DNA from 3 places in the Nonomuraea sp. NPDC023979 genome. Region 1 is predicted to be linked to each of the others. Evidence: predicted binding sites of a transcription regulator. Region 1 holds the regulator's gene; each other region holds the start of a gene.
The links. The regulator HrcA, encoded in region 1, represses chaperone genes, less so after heat shock. The targets are predictions, from matches to a motif close to TTGGCACTCTCNNNNNGAGAGTGCCAA.
Positions count from the first base shown of each region.

Region 2: the regulator HrcA is predicted to act here: its motif matches at 1,980-2,006, upstream of groES (co-chaperone GroES).
Region 3: the regulator HrcA is predicted to act here: its motif matches at 2,920-2,946, upstream of groL (chaperonin GroEL).

Region 1 covers NZ_JBEZZG010000004.1:188,610-193,601, forward strand. Annotated here, with positions in the region: gene AB0G11_RS10185 (nitrate- and nitrite sensing domain-containing protein) at 1-851, shown strand, start outside; gene dnaJ (molecular chaperone DnaJ) at 819-1,958, opposite strand; gene hrcA (heat-inducible transcriptional repressor HrcA) at 1,970-2,989, opposite strand; gene AB0G11_RS10200 (hypothetical protein) at 3,138-3,845, shown strand; gene AB0G11_RS10205 (DUF3097 domain-containing protein) at 3,864-4,676, shown strand; gene hemW (radical SAM family heme chaperone HemW) at 4,691-4,992, opposite strand, start outside.
Region 2 covers NZ_JBEZZG010000030.1:68,025-73,016, forward strand. Annotated here, with positions in the region: gene groL (chaperonin GroEL) at 1-1,505, opposite strand, end outside; gene groES (co-chaperone GroES) at 1,579-1,893, opposite strand; gene AB0G11_RS37215 (NAD-dependent epimerase/dehydratase family protein) at 2,065-2,949, opposite strand; gene AB0G11_RS37220 (MarR family transcriptional regulator) at 3,020-3,517, shown strand; gene AB0G11_RS37225 (class I SAM-dependent methyltransferase) at 3,551-4,723, shown strand; gene AB0G11_RS37230 (hypothetical protein) at 4,919-4,992, shown strand, end outside.
Region 3 covers NZ_JBEZZG010000031.1:78,881-83,872, forward strand. Annotated here, with positions in the region: gene AB0G11_RS37980 (NAD(P)-dependent oxidoreductase) at 1-532, shown strand, start outside; gene AB0G11_RS37985 (nuclear transport factor 2 family protein) at 561-995, opposite strand; gene groL (chaperonin GroEL) at 1,183-2,811, opposite strand; gene AB0G11_RS37995 (cold-shock protein) at 3,106-3,306, opposite strand; gene AB0G11_RS38000 (MoaD/ThiS family protein) at 3,554-3,829, opposite strand; gene thrC (threonine synthase) at 3,854-4,992, opposite strand, start outside.

The sequences.
Region 1 (4,992 bases):
CGGCCATCCTGCGCGACCACGCGGCCGAGCTGGAGTCCGGCGTACGGGAGGCGGGCCCCGGAAGGGCGCGGGCCGACGCGTTCACCGAGGTGGCGTGGGCCGTCGGCGGCATGCACGCGACGGCGGCGCGGCTGGCCGCCCAGCGGACGGCGCTGCGCGAGGGCACCGCGGAGGCGCTGGCCGAGCTGGGGCGGCGCAACCGCGACCTGGTGCACCGTCAGCTCGGCGCGGTCGGCGTGCTGCAGCGGCACGAGTCCGACCCTGCGGCGCTGGCGCGGCTGTGCGAGCTCGACCGGCTGACCGGGCGGCTGCGCAGGAACGCCGAGAGCCTGCTGGTGCTGGCGGGCAAGCGGGCGGCGCGCCGCTCGTCGGAGCCGGTCCCGGTGGCCGACGTGGTGCGGATGACGCTGGCGGAGATGGAGGGCCATCACCGGGTGACGCTGCGGGTGCTGGACGGCCCGCTGGTGCGCGGGGCCGTCGTGGCCGAGGTGGCGCACCTGCTGGCCGAGCTGGTGGAGAACGCGCTGGCGTTCTCGCCGCCCGACGCCGAGGTGGAGATCTGGGCACGCGCCGACGAGGGCGAGTGCCGCATCACGATCACCGATCACGGCGTCGGCATGACGCCCGCCGAGCTGGCCGCGGCCAACGCCCGGCTCAGGGGCGAGGAGAGCTTCCTGGCCGCGCCCGACCGCTGCCTCGGCCACCACGTGGTGGGCCGGCTGGCGGAGCGGCTCGGCGTGCGGGTGTGGCTGCACGAGACGCCCCGCTCCGGGGTGACCGCCCGGGTGGCGCTGCCGGAGGAGCTCCTGACGGCTGCCTCAGCGGCCGTTGAACGCGTCGCGCAGCCGTGAGAAGAACCCCTGCTGCCCCGGCGCGAACTTGCCGGGCGGGCGCTCCTCGCCGCGCAGCTTGGCCAGCTCGCGCAGCAGCTCCTCCTGGGCCGGGTCGAGGCGGCCGGGCGTCTCGACGTTGACGTGGATGAGCAGGTCGCCGCGGCCCGACTCGTTGAGCCGCTGGACGCCGCGCCCGTACATGGTGATGACCTGACCGGACTGGGTGCCGGGCCGCACGTCGACCTCCTCCGGGCCGTCGAGCGTCTCGACGGACAGGATGGTGCCGAGCGCGGCCGCCGTCATCGGGATCTGGACCGTGCAGTGCAGGTCGTCGCCGCGCCGCTCGAAGATCTCGTGCGGCTTCTCGGCGATCTCCAGGAACAGGTCGCCGGGCGGGCCGCCGCCGGGGCCGACCTCGCCCTCGCCGGCGAGCTGGATGTGGGTGCCGTCCTCGACGCCGGCCGGGATCCGGACCTTGATCGTGCGGCGGGTGCGCACCCGGCCGTCGCCGGAGCACTCCTGGCACGGGTGGCGGATGATGCTGCCGAAGCCGCCGCACTGCGGGCACGGCCGCGAGGTCATGACCTGGCCCAGGAACGAGCGGGTGACCTGGGAGATCTCGCCGCGCCCGTTGCACATGTCACAGGTGTCGGGGTGGGTGCCCTGGGCGGTGCCGGCGCCCTGGCACACCTCACAGGTGACGGCCGTGTCGACGACGAGCTCACGGGTGGTGCCGAACGCGGTCTCGCGCAGGTCGAGCTCGACCCGGATGGTCGCGTTGCGGCCGCGCCTGGCACGCGAGCGGGGCCCGCGCGTGCCGCCGGCGGTGCCGAAGAAGGCGTCCATGATGTCGCTGAACGGGAACCCGGCGCCGAACCCGCCGGCGCCCGCACCCGCGCCGCCGCCGCCGAACGGGTCGCCGCCGAGGTCGTACATCTGGCGCTTGCTCGGGTCGGACAGCACCTCGTAGGCCTGCGTGATCTCCTTGAACCGCTCCTGGGTGGCGGGATCGGGATTCACGTCAGGGTGCAGCTCGCGGGCCAGCCGGCGGTAGGCCTTCTTGATCTCGTCCTGACTGGCGTCACGGCGCACCCCGAGGGTGGCGTAGTAGTCGCTGTTTGCCACTTATCGACCTCTTAAGATGCAGCCAGGATCTGGCTGACGTAGCGTGCCACCGCGCGTACGGCGCCCATCGTCACGGGGTAGTCCATCCTCGTGGGGCCCAGCACGCCGAGCCGGGCCAGTTGGTTGTCGCCTTGACCGTATCCCGTGGCGACGATGGACGTGCCCCGCAGTCCGGTATAGGCGTTCTCGGAACCGATGCGCACGGTGAGAGCGGACGGGGTGTCTGTGGTTGTCTCGCCGAGCAGCCGCATGAGCACGACCTGTTCCTCCAGCGCCTCCAGCACGTCGCGCAGGCCGACGCTGAAGTCGGCGCCGGCCAGGTTGGCCGCGCCGGCGAACACGATCTTCTCGTCGTGCCGCTCGACGAGCGTTTCGAGCAGGACCGACAGGATCGTCGCCACCACCGGCCGGTCCTCGACCGGCAGCCGCTCGGGCAGGTCGGACACCAGCTCCGGCACGCTGGCCAGGCCGCAGCCGTCGAGACAGGCGTTGAGCACCGCGCGCAGGTGCGCGATGCGGGTGTCCTCCACCACCTCGGGCAGCTCGATCACGCGCTGCTCGACGCGGCCGGTGTTGGTGATCAGGACGAGCATGACCCGCCGCTCGGCGAGCGGGACCAGCTCGACGTGCCGGACCGTGGAACGGGTCAGGGTCGGATACTGCACGACGGCGACCTGCCTGGTGAGCTGCGCGAGCAGCCGCACCGTGCGGGTCACCACGTCGTCGAGGTCGACCGCGCCCGCCAGGAAGGTCTCGATCGCCCGGCGCTCCGCTCCGGAGAGCGGCTTGACCTGCGAGAGCCTGTCGACGAACAGGCGATAACCCTTGTCCGTCGGCACTCGGCCCGCGCTGGTGTGCGGCTGGGTGATGTAGCCCTCCTCCTCCAGCGCGGCCATGTCGTTGCGGACCGTCGCCGGGGAGACCTTGAGGTTGTGGCGCTCGGCGAGCGCCTTCGAGCCGACGGGTTCGTTGGTCGACACGTAGTCTTCGACAATGGCGCGGAGCACCGCGAGTTTACGATCGTCGAGCACGTGCGCACCTCCTACCGCTGCCTTTAGGGGAAACGCCAGGTCTAGCACTCTGTGTTCCCGAGTGCCAAGTGTACGGCTCTCACCCACAAGGTGCGATAACGCCGGGGGCCCGATGACAAGCCGAATGCCAAGCCTCACACTTGCCGCCATGACGGACAATTCGCCGTACGGCCCGCCGCCTCCGCCGGGGCCGCAGCCGGGGACCCACCACCAGTATCCGCCCCCTCCCCCTGGTCAGCAGCCCTACTTCGCCCCGCCGCCGCCCCCGTACGGGCAGCAGTTCCCGCCTCCGTACGGGCAGCGGGTGGACCCGAAGGCGATCCGGCCCCGGCTGAGGTGGATCGGCCTCGCATGGGGCGTGGCCGCCGTGTGCGTGCTGGCCGCCGGGGCGCTGTTCGTGAGCAGCCTGTTCAGCACGGTGGCGAACGTGGCGCCGAACCGCACGTTCGCCGCCGGCGAGACGGTCGCGGCCACGCTCGACCCGGCCGACGGCCCCGCCCTTTACCTCGCCTCCGACGGCCCGGTCAGCTACGACTGCCAGATCTCCGGCGGCGCCACGCTCATCGCGCCCTCCGGCACGACCACGCTCACCGTCGACGGCACCCGCTGGGAGCAGATCGCGCTGGTCAACGCGCCGTCGGCGGGCCAGTACCAGGTCACCTGCGCCACCCAGCAGCAGTCGGACGCCCGGTTCGGCATCGGCACGGGCGTGCTCGGCGCGGCGGCCGGGGTCGTGGGCGGCGCGGCGGTGGCCGCGATCGTGGCCGCGATCGGCGTGCTCGCGGCGGCCTTCGTGACGATCGTGGTCGTGGTACGCCGCAGCGGGCACCGCAAGCGCCTCGCGGCGGGCGGGTGATTTGCTACGGTCCCCGGTGTGTACGACGGTGATGTTCTCGCGGGAAACTGGCGGCGCCCGGGCAAGGGCAAGATCCCGCAGGTGCCGGCCGAGCCGGACCTGGTGGTGGAGGACGCCGACAGCGGCTTCTGCGGCGCGGTGGTGGCCTGCGACAAGGAGGCCGTCACGCTGGAGGACCGCTTCGGCAGGCGCCGGCTGTTCCCGCTCGCGCCCGCCGCGTTCCTGCTGGAGGGCAAGGTCGTGACGCTCGTGCGGCCCCAGGCCGCCGCTCCCCGGGCGCCCCGGCGCAGCGCCTCGGGCTCGATCGCCGTGGAGGGGCTGCGGGCCAGGGTGGCCCGCGAGAGCCGCATCTACGTCGAGGGCGTGCACGACGCCGCCCTGGTGGAGAAGATCTGGGGTCACGACCTGCGGGTCGAGGGCGTGGTCGTCGAGTACCTGGAGGGCGTCGACGACCTGCCGGCGATCGTCGAGGAGTTCGCGCCCGAGCCGGGGCGGCGGCTGGGCGTGCTGGTCGACCATCTGGTGCCGGGCTCCAAGGAGAGCCGCATCGCCGCCCAGGTCACCTCGCCGCACGTGCTCGTGGTCGGGCACCCGTACGTGGACATCTGGCAGGCGGTCAAGCCGTCGGCCGTGGGCATCGCGGCCTGGCCGGACGTGCCGCGCGGGGTGCCGTGGAAGGAGGGCGTGATCGCCGCCCTGGGCTGGCGCGCCGAGCCGGCCGACGCCTGGCGGCGCATCCTCGGCTCCGTCTCGACCTACGCGGATCTGGAGCCCGAGCTGCTCGGCCGGGTCGAGGAGCTGATCGACTTCGTCACCGCGGCAGCCTCGTGAGCGCGGCGGCCTGATCAGCTCAGGATGTCGCGGACCAGGGCGTCGGCGAGCAGGCGGCCCCGCAGGGTGAGCACCATGCGGCCGGCCTTGAACGCCTCCGGCTCCAGGAGCCCGTCGGCCAGCGCGGCGGCGACCTGGGTGCGGCCGGTGGGCGGCACGTCGGCCAGGGGGTAGCCGGACGCGAGCCGGAGCTCCAGCATGAGGCGTTCGGTCGCCCGGTCCTCGCCGGTGAGCTCCTCGCGGGCGTGCGCGGGCGACAGGCCCTCCGCCAGGCGCTGCGCGTAGGGGGCGGGGTGCTTGACGTTCCACCAGCGGG
Region 2 (4,992 bases), on a different contig from region 1:
TGCACCGCCGAGCGGGTGACCTTGACCGGGTCGTTGACGCCCTGCGCGAGCAGGTCGCCGTACTCGCCGGTGGCCGCGTTGAGGCCGTGGCCCGCAGGCAGCTCCGCCACCTTGTGGGTGACGACGTAGCCCTCCAGGCCGGCGTTCTCGGCGATCCAGCGGGCCGGCTCGACCAGCGCGCGGCGCACGATGTTGACACCGGTCGCCTCGTCGCCCGTCAGGCCGAGGTCGTCGAGGTCCTTGGAGACGTGGATCAGCGCGGAGCCGCCGCCGGAGACGATGCCCTCCTCGATCGCGGCGCGCGTCGCGGAGATCGCGTCCTCGAGGCGGTGCTTCTTCTCCTTGAGCTCCACCTCGGTGGCCGCGCCGACGCGCAGCACGCACACGCCGCCCGCGAGCTTGGCCAGGCGCTCCTGGAGCTTCTCGCGGTCCCAGTCGGAGTCGGACTGCTCGATGGCGAGCTTGATCTCCTTGACCCGGTCCTCGATCGCGGCAGGGTCGCCGGCGCCGTCGACGATGGTCGTGGCGTCCTTGGTGACGACGATGCGGCGGGCGGTGCCGAGCACCTCCAGGCCGACGTTCTCCAGCTTGAGGCCGACCTCCTCGCTGACGACCTGGCCGCCGGTGAGGATGGCCATGTCCTGCAGCATCGCCTTGCGGCGGTCGCCGAAGCCCGGAGCCTTGACGGCGACGGAGGTGAAGGTGCCGCGGATCTTGTTGGTGACCAGGACGGCCAGGGCCTCGCCCTCGACGTCCTCGGCGACCACGAGCAGCGGCTTCTTCGTCTGGGCGATCTGCTCCAGCAGCGGCAGGAAGTCCGCGATGGAGGAGACCTTGCCCTGGGTGAGCAGGATGTAGGCGTCCTCCAGGACGGACTCCATCCGCTCGGAGTCGGTCACCATGTAGGCCGACAGGTAACCCTTGTCGAACTGCAGGCCCTCGGTGAACTCGAGCTCCATGCCCATGGCGTTGGACTCTTCGACGGTCAGCACGCCGTCCTTGCCGACCTTGTCGAACGCCTCGGCGATCAGGTCACCGATCTTGGCGTCCTGGGCGGAGATCGTCGCCACGTCGGCGATGGCCTTCTTGTCCTCGACCGGGATGGCCGAGGCGAGCAGCCTGTCGCTGACGTCCTTGGCGGCCTTGTCGATGCCGCGCTTGAGCGACAGCGGCGAGGCGCCGGCCGCCACGTTGCGCAGGCCCTCGCGGACCATGGCCTGGGCCAGGACGGTCGCGGTGGTGGTGCCGTCACCCGCGATGTCGTTGGTCTTGGTGGCAACTTCCTTGGCGAGCTGGGCGCCGAGGTTCTCGTAACGGTCCTCCAGCTCGACCTCGCGAGCGATGGTGACACCGTCGTTGGTGATCGTCGGAGCACCGAACTTCTTGTCGATGACGACGTTGCGGCCACGCGGGCCGAGGGTAACCTTCACGGCGTCCGCGAGGGCGTTGACTCCGCGCTCAAGCGCGCGGCGGGCGTCCTCGTCGAACTCCAGAATCTTCGCCATTTTGCTGAAAGTCCTCTCCTAGCGTCGAAAGCCCCGGCCGCCTTGGGAGCGCCCGGGGCCCGACACGACCGGCTTACTTCTCGATGATCGCGAGAACGTCGCGGGCGGAGAGCACGAGGTACTCCTCGCCGCCGTACTTGACCTCGGTGCCGCCGTACTTGCTGTAGAGGACGATGTCGCCCTCGGAGACGTCGAGCGGAATCCGCTTGTCGCCGTCCTCGTCCCAGTTGCCCGGGCCCACCGCGAGGACCTTGCCCTCCTGCGGCTTCTCCTTGGCGGTGTCCGGGATGACCAGGCCGGAAGCGGTGGTCTGCTCTGCCTCAAGCGGCTGAACCACGATGCGGTCGCCGAGCGGCTTAACGGGAACCTTGGTGGCGGTCGTCACGATCGGACCTCCCCTTCAGATTTGAATGATCAGAAGAGGCGACCAGCGGGGCCTGCCGTCGCGGGTGCCAGACCTGCCTCGTCGCACAGTTGGCACTCTCAAGGGGAGAGTGCCAACAGGAAACATATGCAAGAGGGGCTTGACAGTCAACACGAACGCGTCAGCTCTGGGCGATCAGGCGTAGGAGCCTTCCGCCAGGTCGGCCACGATCCCGGCCCGGCCGGGGTTCCAGCCCAGGGCCGCCCGGGTGCGCGACGCGCCGATGCGCTGGCTGAGCGCGAGGGCCTGGGCGAATCCCTCGCCCAGCACTCCGGCGGCCTCCGCGAGCGGCCACGGCTCCGCGGCGGCGCCCACGCCGGCCGCCACACCCGCCGCCTCGGCGACGGCGTCCACGGGCACGCCCTCCTCGGCGATGGCGTGGTAGATCCGCGCCTCCCCCTTCTCCACGACCGCGACGAGCAGGTCCGCCAGGTCGTCCACGTGCACGGCCGCCCAGGCGGGCACTCCCCCGGCGGTCACGTACACGCCCGTGCCGCGCCGGGCCGCCTGCTCGCGCAGCAGCGCGGGGATGCCGCCGCCCCGGCCGTGGACGACGCCCGGCCGGACCACCGCCCCGCCGCCGTCGAGCACGAGCCGCTCGACCTGGTCGCGGTAGGCGACCAGCGGGACGGGGTCGGCCGGGCTCTCCTCGTCCCCGCCGTCCACCTCGCCGAGCACCCAGACCCCGCTCACGTACGTCACCCGCTTCCCGGAGGCGGCGAGCGCGCCGACGGAGGCCAGGTCGGTCTCCCGGTCGCCGGTCAGCTCGGCGGCGTGCACCACGGCGTCGACGTCGGCGGTCAGCGCGGCGGCGACCGACGCCGGGTCCGCCAGGTCGCCGTGGCGCTCGTCGGCCGCCCCGGGCACCCGCCTGCTCCCGTCGGCCGACGGCCGCACCAGCGCCGCGACCTCGTGGCCGCGCTCGATCAGCCGCTCGACCAGCACTCCGCCGATGTAGCCCGTCGCGCCCAGCACCAGCACCTTCATGTCTTCCACCTCGAACACTTCGACGTTGAACACTTCGACACTCCGGAAACTAGCGCGGCTCCCCAGAAATTTCAACGTCGAAATTTTTGATATCGTCGGGCGTATGGAAGACGCCGTCGACGTGATCCTCGGACAGTGGGCGCGGGCCCGCCCCGGCCTGGACGCCTCGCCCATGGGCGTCGTCGGCCGGGTCTCCCGCCTCTCGCGCCTGCTCGAACGCGGCGTCAAGGAGTTCCTGGCCGGGCGCGGCCTGGAGCCCTGGGAGTTCGACATGCTGGCCACGCTGCTGCGCAGCGGCGAGAGCCACACCATGTGCATGAAGGACCTGTCCTCCTCCGCCATGGTCAGCCCCGGCGCGCTCACCAACCGCATGGACCGCCTGGTCGAGCGCGGCCTGGTCGACCGCCGGCCGGCGCCGGGAAACCGCCGCATGATCCTGGTCTCGCTCACCCCCGAGGGGCTGCGCCTGGTCGACGACGTGCTGGAGGGGCACCTCGACAACGAGCGCGACCTGCTGGCCGGGCTCGACGAGGACGAGCGCGCCGCCCTGGCCGGGCTGCTGCGCAAACTGCTCGTCTCCCTGCGCGACACCGATCTCTGAGCCGGCCCGCCGCGTGCACTACCGTCGTACGTCGTGGACCTGGACGCCTTCACCGAGCTGCTGACACCGCGCGGCCTGCGGGCGCTGGCCGAGGCGGAGGAGCTCGCCGGCGCCGACCCGGTCGCGGCGGCCACCCGGCTGCGCCGCACCTACGACGCCGCCCTGACCTCGGCGGCGCTCACCCAGGCGGGGCTGCGCGAGCGGGCCGCCGCCAAGTTCGGCGCCGACGCGGCGCGCATGTTCTTCACCCCGCACGGCCTCGAACAGTCCACCCGCGCCGAGGTCGCCGAGCACCGGGCCCGCCGCCTGGCCGAGTGCGGCGCCGGGCCGCGCGTCGCCGACGCCTGCTGCGGCATCGGCGGCGACTTCCTGGCGCTGGCCCGCGCCGGTCGCACGGTCGAGGCCGTCGACGCCGACCCGCTGACCGCCGCCGTCGCCCGCGCCAACGCCGACGCGCTCGGCCTGGGCGAGCGCGTCACCGTGCGGGTGGCCGACGCCGCGACCGTGCGGCCCGAGGACCACGACGTGCTGTTCGCCGACCCGGCCAGGCGCGGCTCGCGGGGCCGCACGTTCGACCCGATGTCCTACTCGCCGCCCTGGCCCGTCGTCCTCGACCTGCTCTCCCGGGCGCGCCTGGCCTGCCTCAAGGTCGCCCCCGGCATCCCGTACGAGTTCATCCCCGCGCAGGCGCAGGCCGAGTGGGTCTCGTACAAGGGCGAGGTGAAGGAGGCCGCGCTCTGGACGGGCGCCGGCGAGCCCGGGCGGCGGGCGACGCTCCTGCCGGGCGGTCACACGCTGACCGCCACCGGGGTCGAGGCCGGCACCGGGCCGGTGGGGCGCTATGTGTACGAGCCGGACGGGGCCGCGGTGCGGGCGCATCTGGTGGGCGAGGTGGCCGAGCTGGTGGGCGGGTGGCTGGCCGACCCGATGATCGCCTACATCTCGGGGGACGAGCCGGTCGACACGCCGTGGGCCGCGCGGTACGAGGTGGTCGAGACGCTGCCGTTCTCGCTCAAACGGCTCAGAGCGGCGCTGCGGGCACGCCGCGTCGGAAATGTCACCATTAAAAAGCGCGGATCGGCTGTGGATATCGAGCGGCTGCGCGGCGACCTCCGGCTTTCCGGTGAAGAATCCGCCGTCGTCATTCTGACGAGGATTATGGATAAACCATCCGTTCTGATCTGCCGCCCGTCACGACCTGCGTGAATGACAAATCTGGACGATTCCATCATAAGAGCGATCTTCTCCTTCGCCGATGACGGACCTTGATCGAAAGGCTAAGGTAGCCGGGCGGGAGTTCTCCCCCCTATTGCGGTGAGCCGCGTTCTCCTTCTTTCACTTGCACATCGGACCCAACCCCACCGCCACGCGGCAGACCGTCGACAGCGAAGGAGCCTTTCGGTGGACCATTCCAACCACACCACCACCCTTCTGCAGGCAGGCGGCCAGACCGCCATCTCCGACAGGATGCGGGA
Region 3 (4,992 bases), on a different contig from region 1:
CGACGGCGCGATCATGGTGCCCCCGCCGCTCGTCGGCGAGCCCGGGTCGGTCTTCCTGTACGCCGGGCCGCAGGACGTCTTCGACCGCCACCGGGAGACGCTGGCGCTCCTGGGCGACCCCCGCCACCTCGGCGCCGACCCCGGCCTGGCCGTCCTGTTCAACACCGCCATGCTGGAGATGATGTACGCGACCGTGAACGGGTTCCTGCACGCCGCCGCGCTGGTCGGCTCGGCGGGGGTGCCGGCGGCCGAGTTCTCCGAGCTCGCGCTGGGCTGGTTCATGCCCGCGGTGCTCAACCCCGCCTGGCTCGCCCAGCAGGCGCCGAGCCTGGACGAAGGGGCGTATCCGGGGGATCTGGGGACGCTGCAGATGAACTTCAACGCGCTGGAGCACATCCTCCGGACCAGCGCCGAACAGGGCGTCCATTCCGAGCAGCCCCGGTTGATGAAGGAGCTCGCCGAACGGGCGATCGCGGAGGGGCACGGGAGCGAGAACTACTTCGCCATGTTCGAGATCTTCAAGCAGGCGTGAGGGCGGTCCCCGGTCCCCGCGCCGCCTCTCAGACCGCAGGGTGACGACGGCTCCCCACAGGCGGAGGGCAGGCGTCGGCGATGGCCTGGGGGTCCCAGTAGAAGGGCCGGCATTCGAGCATGCGCCCGTCCCGTACGGTGATCAGCTGCATGATCAGGGCGTCGACGTCCCGCCCTGTGGCGCGGGCGCGGAAGCGGACCCGGTTGCGGACGACCACCGTGCTGTCGTCGCCCCAATGCTCCTGCTCCAGGAATTCCATCGACTCCCACACCTCGCTGAAGGCGGCGAGAAAGCGTTCCATCCCGTCATGCCCGCGCCAGGTTCCCGTTCCGGTGAAAGGCAATCCCGGCGCCTGGTGCAGCACCACTTCAGGGTCGAGGTGTACGGCGACGTCGTCGTACGACGCCTTGCCGAATCCGCCGGCGGCGACGTACGCGGCCTCGGCGGCGTAAAACTTCTCCATGACTGCCCAAGCGCTCATTGCCCCAGAGTTCCACCCGGACCGGAACCTGGCTGGCGTGGATCAGACCTGTTTGTCGCGCACAAGAGAAGAAGCCGCCCCTATTTAGGGACGGCTCCGATAAACACATCAGCCCGAGCCGGAAATCCGGACCGGGCTGACGCTATCGCCACGTGGAACGCGATCGGACCTAGAAGTCCATGTCGCCGCCGCCGGGCATGCCAGCGGGAGCGGCCGGGGTCTTCTCGGGCTTCTCGGCGATGACGGCCTCGGTGGTGAGGAAGAGCGCCGCGATGGAGGCGGCGTTCTGCAGCGCCGAGCGCGTCACCTTGGCCGGGTCGAGGATGCCCGACTCGAACATGTTGACGTACTCGCCGGTGGCCGCGTTGAGGCCCTCACCCGGGGTGAGGTTGCGCACGCGCTCGACCACGACGCCGCCCTCGAGGCCGGCGTTGACCGCGATCTGCTTGAGCGGCTCCTCCAGGGCCTTGCGGACGATCGCGGCACCGGTGGCCTCGTCGCCGGTCAGCTCCAGCTTGTCGAAGGCCTTGGCGCCGGCCTGCAGCAGCGCCACGCCACCACCGGGGACGATGCCCTCCTCGACGGCCGCCTTGGCGTTGCGCACGGCGTCCTCGATGCGGTGCTTGCGCTCCTTGAGCTCGACCTCGGTGGCCGCGCCCGCCTTGATGACGGCGACGCCACCGGCGAGCTTGGCCAGGCGCTCCTGGAGCTTCTCGCGGTCGTAGTCGGAGTCCGTGCGCTCGATCTCGGCGCGGATCTCGTTCACGCGGCCGCTGATCGCGTCGGCGTCACCGGCGCCGTCGACGATCGTGGTCTCGTCCTTGGTGACGACGACCTTGCGGGCGCGGCCGAGCAGGTCGAGGGTGGCGTTCTCGAGCTTGAGACCGACCTCCTCGGCGATGACCTGGCCACCGGTGAGGATGGCGATGTCGCCGAGCATGGCCTTGCGGCGGTCACCGAAGCCCGGGGCCTTGACGGCCACGGAGCGGAACAGGCCGCGGATCTTGTTGACCACGAGGGTGGCCAGGGCCTCGCCCTCGATGTCCTCGGCGATGATGAGGAGCGGCTTGCCGGACTGCACGACCTTGTCGAGCAGGGGCAGCAGGTCCTTGTTGGCCGAGACCTTCGAGTTGACGATGAGGATGTACGGGTCCTCGAGCACGGCCTCCATACGGTCGGAGTCCGTCACGAAGTACATCGACGTCATGCCCTTGTCGAAGCGCATGCCCTCGGTGAGCTCGAGCTCGAGGCCGAAGGTGTTGCTCTCCTCGACGGTGATGACGCCTTCCTTGCCGACCTTGTCCATCGCCTCGGCGATGAGCGAGCCGATCTCGGGGTCGGCGGCGGAGATGGAGGCGGTGGAGGCGATCTGCTCCTTGGTCTCCACGTCCTTGGCCAGCTTGGACAGCTCCTCGCTGACCCGCTCCACGGCCGCCTCGATGCCCTTCTTCAGGGCCATCGGGTTGGCGCCGGCGGCCACGTTGCGCAGGCCCTCACGGACGAGCGCCTGGGCGAGCACGGTGGCGGTGGTGGTGCCGTCGCCCGCGACGTCGTCGGTCTTCTTGGCGACTTCCTTGACCAGCTCGGCGCCGATCTTCTCCCACGGGTCCTCGAGCTCGATCTCCTTGGCGATGGAGACACCGTCGTTGGTGATCGTGGGGGCGCCCCACTTCTTCTCCAGCACGACGTTGCGGCCCTTGGGCCCCAGGGTCACCTTGACGGCGTCGGCGAGCTGGTTCATACCGCGCTCGAGACCGCGCCGGGCGTCCTCGTCAAACGCGATCATCTTGGCTGCCATAAGGCTAGACCTCCCAGACACAGGGTGGCTGCTGCGATCGAGCCGACGCCCGCGACGGCATGTGGGCCCGCAGCTCCTTCGGCGGACCCCATCGTCTCGATCCCAGGGTTGGCACTCTGCGACAGAGAGTGCCAACGAATTGTTTAGCACTCTACCCGGTCGAGTGCAAGCCGACAGCACCCCGCCCCAGGTCACGTCGGTACGGCGGGCCCGTGAGCCCGCCGTACGTGAGGGGACGAGAGGTGGCGGTTCGCACGTACTGCGCTGACGTGCGAGCCGCCCGTGCTCACCACGTCAGACCGAGCGGACGGACTCCGCCTGCGGTCCCTTCTGGCCCTGCGTGATCTCGAACTCGACCCGTTGGCCCTGCTCGAGAGACCGATACCCGTCCATCAAGATTGCCGAGTAATGGACGAATACATCCTTACCACCGTCTACCGCGATGAAGCCGTAGCCCTTGTCCGCGTTGAACCACTTGACGGTGCCCTGCGCCACTTCCGACTCCTCTTACTGGGCTCATAGATCCCGCCCATTCCTCCGCGAGACCCACAATCGCCTGACTAATGGATATCAGCCGTACGATCGCACTCGACCATACCTGTGGGAAGGCGTTTGGCAACAGAGTCAATCGGCAAATCGGGTATTTCACCTCACGCTAACTGGTTCAACCTTGTATTTCACAAAAGAGAAGGCGCCCGCATGGGGCGCCTTCTAGAGGGTCGTTCTGGAGATCGGGGGGTTCTCAGCCGCCAGCGACCGCCGGGATGATGGAGATCTGAGTGCCCTCAGGGGCGGGAGTGTCGAGCCCCTCGGCGAAACGGACATCCTCTTCGCCAACGTAAACGTTGACAAAACGACGAATCTTGCCCGATTCATCAAGAATGCGCGCGCCGATGCCCGGGTAGTCGGAGTCGAGCTTGGCAAGCACGTCACGCAGCGTCGCGCCCTCTCCACTCACCTCCGCGTTACCGCCGGTGTAGGTGCGCAGGATGGTGGGAATCCGCACAGAAACGCTCATGGTAAATCTCGCCTTTCCTGGTTGTCAGACAGTCGCGCGGAACGCGTCGAGAGAGGGCCGGATCACGGCCGTGGGGGTGACGTCGGTGACCGCGTCGAGCGTCTTGAGCCCGTCACCAGTGTTGAGCACCACGGTTTCGGCCTCGGGGTCGAGCTGGCCGGTCTCGACGAGCTTCTTCAGCACGCCGACGGTCACACCGCCGGCCGTCTCGGCGAAGATGCCCTCGGTCGAGGCCAGCAGTTTGATCGCGGCGACGATCTCGGCGTCCGTGACGTCCTCCACCGCCCCGCCGGTGCGGCGCGCGATGTCGAGCACGTAGGGGCCGTCGGCGGGGTTGCCGATGGCCAGCGACTTGGCGATGGTGTCGGGCTTGACCGGCTGGACGACGTCGTGGCCGGCCTTGTAGGCGGCCGAGACCGGCGAGCAGCCGAGCGCCTGCGCCCCGAACACCTTGTACGGGCTGTCCTCGACCAGGCCGAGCTGGATGAGCTCCTTGAAGCCCTTGTCGATCTTGGTGAGCTGGGAGCCGGAGGCGATCGGGATGACGATCTGCTCGGGCAGCTTCCAGCCGAGCTGCTCGGCGATCTCGTAGGCGAGCGTCTTGGAGCCCTCGGCGTAGTAGGGCCGCAGGTTGACGTTGACGAATCCCCACTTGTCGCCCAGCGGGTCGCCGATGAGCTCCGAGCAGAACCGGTTGACCTCGTCGTAGGTGCCGTCGATGCCGATCAGCTTGCCGCCGAACACCCGGGCCATGGCGATCTTCGCCTGCTCCAGGTCGGCGGGGATGAACACGCAGGCCTCCAGGCCGGCCCTGGCGGCGGCGGCCGTCACCGCGCCGGCCAGGTTGCCGGTGGAGGAGCACGACAGCGTGTGGAAGCCGAAGTTGCGGGCCGCCTCGACGGCGATGGCCACCACCCGGTCCTTGAAGGAGTGGGTGGGGTTGCCCGAGTCGTCCTTGACGTACAGGGACTTGATGCCCAGCGCCCGGCCCAGGTTGCCCGCCTTGACGAGCTTGGTCCAGCCGGGGTTCATGTTGGGCTTGGACGCGACGTCGACCGGCACCGGCAGCAGCGAGCGGTAGCGCCAGATGTTGGCCGGGCCCGACTCGATGTCGGCGCGGGTCACGTTCCCGAAGGAGTAGGCCGCCTCGAGCGGCCCGAAAC